2 regions of the Protofrankia symbiont of Coriaria myrtifolia genome follow, and region 2 is predicted to be linked to the other one. Evidence: predicted binding sites of a transcription regulator. Region 2 holds the regulator's gene; the other holds the start of a gene.
The links. Region 2 encodes LexA, which represses DNA repair genes until DNA is damaged. Its sites were predicted from a motif close to CGAACNNNNGTTCG; they were not measured.

Region 1: a site for LexA is predicted at 1,368-1,381, ahead of dnaB (replicative DNA helicase). Genes of this name have one in related genera too.

What each region holds. Positions count from the first base shown of each region.
Region 1 is NZ_CAAAFS010000357.1:32,919-36,278, reverse strand. It holds gene rpsR (30S ribosomal protein S18) at 95-331, shown strand; gene rplI (50S ribosomal protein L9) at 342-788, shown strand; gene dnaB (replicative DNA helicase) at 1,447-2,814, shown strand; gene CM1CMNOD_RS21020 (ATP-binding protein) at 3,031-3,360, shown strand, end outside.
Region 2 is NZ_CAAAFS010000297.1:21,058-24,417, reverse strand. It holds gene CM1CMNOD_RS16715 (EAL domain-containing protein) at 1-144, opposite strand, end outside; gene miaA (tRNA (adenosine(37)-N6)-dimethylallyltransferase MiaA) at 210-1,124, opposite strand; gene lexA (transcriptional repressor LexA) at 1,142-1,891, opposite strand; gene CM1CMNOD_RS16700 (LysM peptidoglycan-binding domain-containing protein) at 2,187-2,489, shown strand; gene nrdR (transcriptional regulator NrdR) at 2,682-3,143, shown strand; gene CM1CMNOD_RS16690 (vitamin B12-dependent ribonucleotide reductase) at 3,212-3,360, shown strand, end outside.

The sequences.
Region 1 (3,360 bases), on a different contig from region 2:
AGCCGATCCCCGGCAGCGCCTGACCGGGGCCGGGCCCACCGGCGTCGGGCCGAAGCCGTGACGTCGGGTCGAAGCCATGACATAGGAGTGCACGATGGCCAAGGCGGCCGTGCGCAAGCCGAAGAAGAAGGTTTGCGTGTTCTGCAAGGACAAGACCGACTACATCGACTACAAGGACACCTCGCTGCTGCGGAAGTTCATCTCCGACCGCGGCAAGATCCGCGCTCGGCGGGTGACCGGCAACTGCAGCCAGCACCAGCGTGACATCGCGATCGCGGTGAAGAACAGCCGGGAGATGGCCCTGCTGCCCTACACCTCGACGGCCCGCTGAGGAGGATGACGTGAAGCTCATCCTCACCCAGGAGATACCCGGCCTCGGCAGCCCGGGCGACACGGTCCAGGTCGCTGCGGGGTACGGGCGCAACTACCTCATTCCCCGCCGGTACGCGATCGTGGCCACCCGGGGCGCCGAGAAGCAGATCGAACAGATCCGTCGGGCCCGGTCGGCCCGGGAGATACGCGATCTCGGGCAGGCGAAGGAGATCGCCGGCCAGCTCGCGACCCTGCCGATCCGACTGGTGACCCGGGCGGGCAAGGAGGGTCGGCTGTTCGGCTCGGTGACGGCGACGGACGTGGTGGCGGCCGTGTCCGCAGCCGGTGGCCCGGACCTGGACCGTCGGCGGGTCGAGCTGCCCTCGCCGATCAAGTCGCTCGGGTCCCACACCGTGTCGGTGCACCTGCACCCGGAGGTCGTGGCGACCGTCAAGCTGGAGGTCGTCTCCGCCTGACGACCAGCCGAACGCGGCCGGCCCACAACGGCCGCCCGCGGGACAGCACACTGATCGGGTGACCGCGATGTCAGTCACCCGGGCAGAGGCCGTGCGATGATTTTGTCGCGCGGCCGGCGCCCTGAGATCGAGTACAGGCAGAGGCCGTGCGATGATTTTGTCGCGCGGCCTTCGCCTTGGACGGGCATGCTCCTGCTGGGCCGGCCGATGCCGACATCGCGGTCACCTGTTGTGCTTTCTGGACAGCCAGCTGTCAGGCCGCCGACCGCTCGGAGACCGCGCGGGGGTCTCCGTACGATTCGTCGTCGAATTTCTTCCATCCACAGGGGATGGACGGCGATGACCCCCTTCCTGCGCTGATAGCAGCACAGCCGACGTCAGCGCCGGCTGGTTGTCCACAGCCCCGACGGGCTTGTCCCAGCGATTTCCCCAGCCTTTCCGGAGTTGTGCACAGAGTTGTCCACAGGGTCTGTGGACAACTTTTTGGATGCTGGGCGGGTGCGCCCATACAGTCGACGCCGCCCGGTGAAGTGTTCGAGGAGACGCCTCCCCAGGGATTGACGGGGTCGCCACTGTAACCGAACATATGTTCGAAGATGGTGTGGTGTGGGGAAAGGGGCAGGCATGACGGGGCTACAGGTATGACGAGGCCACAGCCGTGACGCTGACCGATGTCGACCGCACCCGGGCCGCTTCCAGCGGGCCGGTCGAGTTCGACCGCACGCCGCCGCATGATCTGGCTGCCGAGCAGAGCGCGCTGGGCGGCATGATGCTGTCGAAGGACGCGATCGCCGACGTCGTCGAGGTGCTCTCCGCGAGCGACTTCTACCGTCCTGCGCACAGCACGATCTACGGTGTCATCGGCGATCTCTACGGTCGTGGCGAGCCGGCTGACGTGATCAGCGTCGCCGCCGAACTCGCCCGGCGGGAGCTGCTCGAGCGCGTCGGCGGGCCGGGCTACCTGCACACCCTCATCTCCAGCGTCCCGACCGCGGCGAACGCCGGCTACTACGCCCGGATCGTCGCGGAGAAGGCTGTTCTGCGCCGTCTCGCCGAGGCGGGCACCCGCATCGTCCAGCTCGCCTACGGCCCCGCCCAGGACGTGGACGAGGTGGTCGATCGCGCGCAGGCCGCCGTCTACGAGGTCACCGAACGCCGCTCGAGTGAGGACTACGCGCCACTCGGCGACCTGCTCAACCCCGCGCTGGAGGAGATCGAGGCGATCGCGGGGCACGACGGCGCGCTGACCGGCGTCCCCACCGGCTTCAACGATCTCGACGAGCTGACCAACGGTCTCCACGGCGGCCAGCTGTGGATCATCGCGGCCAGGCCTGCCGTCGGCAAGAGCACGCTCGGGCTGGACCTTGCCCGGTCCGCGTCGATTCGCAACGGCATGGCGTCTGTGATCTTCTCGCTGGAGATGAGCCGAATGGAGATCACCATGCGGCTGCTGTCGGCGGAGGCGCGGGTGTCCCTGCAGAACATCCGCACCGGCCGGCTCACCGACGATGACTGGGCCCGGCTGGCCCGCCGGATGGGCGAGGTCGCCGACGCGCCCCTGTTCATCGACGACAGCCCGCACCTGACCATGATGGAGATCCGGGCGAAGGCCCGCCGCCTGAAGCAGCGCAACGGCCTACGGATGATCGTCCTCGACTACCTTCAGCTGATGTCCTCACCGAAGCGCACCGAGAGCCGCCAGCAGGAGGTCAGCGAGATATCGCGTTCGCTCAAACTGCTCGCCAAGGAGCTGGACATCCCGGTGGTGGCGATCTCCCAGCTCAACCGGGCGTCCGAGCAGCGCGCGGACAAACGCCCGCAGATCTCCGACCTGCGCGAGTCGGGCTCCCTCGAGCAGGACGCGGACGCCGTGATCCTGCTCTACCGGGAGGACGCCGTGGAGAAGGAATCGGCCCGCGCCGGCGAGGCCGACCTGATCGTCGCAAAGCACCGCAACGGCCCGACCGGCACCGTCACCGTGGCCTTCCAGGGCCACTACTCCCGCTTCGTCGACATGGCCGGCTGACCTGAACGGCAGGCTGACCCGAACAGCGCGACGCTCCACACCGCCGATCAGCTCAAGGTCTCCATGCGCCGCCCCAGCTTCCCGTATCGGCCCGAACCTCGCAGGTGATCGGCATCGAAACACGCAGGTGATCGGCATCGAAGGATGCAGGTGATCGGCGCTGAAGCATGCAGGTGATCGGCATTCAAGGCTGTGGGAAATCGGTATCCTGAGATCATGGATGGTGCCGGCTACGTCCCGCGGATGGTGGACTCCCTGCTCTCGGAGCTGGTGACGCAGCTACCGGCGTTGCTGATGGTGGGCCCCCGCGCGACCGGCAAGACAACCACCGCGCGCCGGCTGGCCCGCTCCACCGTCCGTCTCGACCGCCCAGTCGAGGCCGCCGCCTTCCGTGCCGATCCGGACACAGCGCTGCGTGCGCTGCCCGAGCCGGTCCTGCTCGACGAATGGCAGGAGGTCCCTGATGTCCTCGGCGCGGTGAAGAGAGCGGTCGACGACGACCCCCGGCCGGGCCGCTTCCTGCTGACCGGCAGCGTCATGGCTGAC
Region 2 (3,360 bases):
GGGATGGTGCCAGCGCAGGAAGGCCTCCATCCCGGGAACCGACCCGGTGCGCAGGTCGACCTCGGGCTGGTAGTGCAGTTGTAACGACCCGTCGTCGAACGCGGCACACAGGGCCGGGACGAGGTTCAACTCGATCGCGGTCACACATGTCTCCAGACGACGGGTGTCTCCAGACGACGGGAAGAACGGGCCACGGATCCGCCGCACGTTCAGGCCGGGTTGACCATGCCCGCCACCTGCTCGACGTCGGGACGGTCCAGCCAAATTATGCGAGGATCGCGCCGAAACCACGACCTTTGTCTACGTGCCAGTCGGCGCGTCGCGGCAATTGTCGCGAGCCGGGCCGACTCGGCCGAATCGAGCGCGCCGTCGAGCCAGGCGAGAACCTGGGCGTAGCCCAGCGCCCGGGAGGCGGTGGGGCCGTCCCGCAGGCCCATGCTGACGAGGGCGTGGACCTCCTCGATCATGCCGGCGGCCCACATGCCGGCCACCCGGTCGGCGATCCTCGCGTCGAGTTGAGGATGGTCGATGCCGATCTGGACCACGTCGTAGACCGAGCGGTGTTCCGGCAGGGAGGCGGTGAAGCTGCCGGTGAGCTCCACCACCTCCAGCGCGCGCACGATACGGCGGCCGTTGCCGGGCAGGATGGCCGCCGCTGCCGCTGGTGCCCGCGCGGCGAGATCGGCGTGCAGCGCGGCCGGGCCCCGCTCGGACAGCTCCCGCTCCAGCCGCCCCCGCACGGCCGGGTCGGTGCCGGGGAAGGCGAGGTCGTCGAGGACGGCCCGGACGTAGAGTCCGGAGCCGCCCACGAGCACCGGCGTGCGGCCGGCGGCCAGCAGACCGTCGACGACCTGTCGGGCCAGCGCCTGGTAGGACGCCACGTCGGCGGCGCGGGTGACGTCCCAGACATCGAGCAGGTGGTGGGGGACACCGCCGCGTTCCGCCGGCGGCACCTTGGCGGTACCGATGTTCATCCCGCGGTAGAGCTGCATGGAGTCGGCGTTGACGATCTCACCGTTCAGCTCGGTGGCCAGCGCGATCGCCAGGTCGCTCTTGCCGGCCGCCGTCGGCCCCACGACAGCCACGACCCGACCGGTGCGGTGCCGGTCGACACCTGTGCCCATGCTCCCTCCCGGGAGGATCAGACCCGGCGAAGGACCGCGACGATCCGGCCGAGGATCGTCGCGCTGTCACCCGGAATGTCAGCATAGGCCGGATTCTGCGGCTCGAGCCAGACGTGGCCGTCACGACGGCGCAGTGTCTTGACCGTCGCCTCGCCGTCGATCATCGCGGCGACGATCTCGCCGTTGTCCGCGACCGGCTGTTGGCGGACGACCACCCAGTCGCCGTCACAGATCGCGGCGTTGACCATGGAGTCCCCGACGACCCGCAGGGTGAACAAGGTGCCCTCGCCCACGATCTCGCGGGGGAGCGGGAAGACCTCCTCGACCGCCTGCTCGGCGAGGATCGGCCCACCCGCGGCGATACGGCCGAGGACCGGCACGTAGGCCGCCTGTGCGGGGCCGTCCGTCGACGAACCCGCCGTGAGTGTACCGACGCCGGGGGCCTGGCGTGCCACGGGGCGTACCGGTGCCTGTGCGGAGAGGACCTCCATGGCCCGGGGGCGGTGCGGGTCACGGCGCAGGAAGCCCTTCTCCTCCAGCGTCTTCAGCTGGTGCGCGACGCTGGACGTGCTCGTGAGCCCCACCGCATCGCCGATTTCCCGCACGCTCGGCGGGTAGCCTCGGCGCTCGACAGCGTCGCGGATCACCTCAAGCACCTTGCGTTGGCGGGGGGTCAGTCCCGCGGCGTCCGCCGGCCCGTCCGGCAGGTCGCGCACGGAGCCGCGGGGGGGCCGGCCACGGCGGGTGCGGTTGTCGTCGGTGGTCATCCCTGCCGTACTCCTTCGTTGTCGGTCATGGCAGACTTGCGCTCCCGGCATATCCGACGTTTTGCCGTGAACCGGAGCTGCGGCCACGACCTGGATCTGACCTGGATCTGACCTGAATCTGATCGCTACGACCGTAACCGTCGCGGCCGGATATCTCAAACGTCTGTTCGAGCGTGTCACGACGATTCCGTCGGGGCCGTGCGATACAAACTCGACCAGACGTTCGATCGAACGGATGTTCTTTGATCATGTTGTTGGAAGTGGTACGTGCTGGTGGAAGTTGGGGAGGTGGACGATGCGGGCGTCGGCTGAGCCTCCGTTGCGGCTGACCGGGCGGGGCCGGGTTGTCCTGATTGTCCTGGTTATGCTGGTGTCCTGCCTGGTGCTGTCCGTGGCCCGGGTGACGTCGTCGGCCGCGCCGACCGGGGACGACCGGCCGGCGCGCGTCCACGTGGTCCGGTCCGGGGAGACGCTGTGGGGCATCGCCCGCGGGCTGGCTCCCGACGGTGACACCCGGGTGGCCGTGGCCCGTCTGGCCGGCCTCAATCGGCTGGAGACGACCGATCTCGTCCCCGGCCAGACGCTCCGCCTGCCGTGACAGGTCGGTCATGACGGGCCTGTCGTGACGGGTTCGCTGTGACGGGTTCGCTGTGACGGGTTCGCTGTGACGGATTTGTCAGGAGACTCCACACACTGGCCAGCTTGCCAGGTCGTAGTGTCCGGTCCTAGTGTTGACCACAACATCTTGTAGTTGCATGGCTGTGAGTCGACAAGATCTTGGGGGTTGTGCGTGCGGTGTCCGTTCTGTCGACACCCCGACAGCAAGGTCGTCGACAGTCGGGAGGCTGAGGAGGGTGCCGCGATCCGTCGCCGCCGGTCGTGCCCGTCCTGCGGCCGTCGTTTCACGACGATCGAAGAGGCGTCACTGCGGGTCATCAAGCGCAGCGGTGTCACCGAGCCGTTCAGTCGCGGGAAGGTGATCGCCGGCGTGCGGCGGGCATGCCAGGGGCGACCGGTCCAGGCGGACGCGCTGGCCCGGCTCGCCCAGCTGGTCGAGGACACGTTGCGTGCCTCGGGGGCTGCCGAGGTCGCCTCGGACGAGATCGGCCGAACGATCCTCGGGCCGCTGCGGGAGCTCGACGAGGTCGCCTACCTGCGGTTCGCCTCGGTGTACCTGTCCTTCGAGTCGCTGGAGGACTTCGAGACGGCGATCGCCGATCTGCGCGGGCGGGCCGACCGGTCGCCGTCGTAGCCACGCACCCCGACACGACAGACAGCTGGTGAGAAACACCATCCGACCGACGCCAGACGAGGAGCGCCATGACCGACAACCGTGGCACGAAAGCGAGCAAGGCCGCCACCAGAACCGGCACCAAGGCCGCCCCCAGGGCCACCGGTCTGCAGGTGCGACGCGTCAACACCTCGCCGGGCGTCCATCCCTATGACGAGGTCACCTGGGAGCTGCGGGA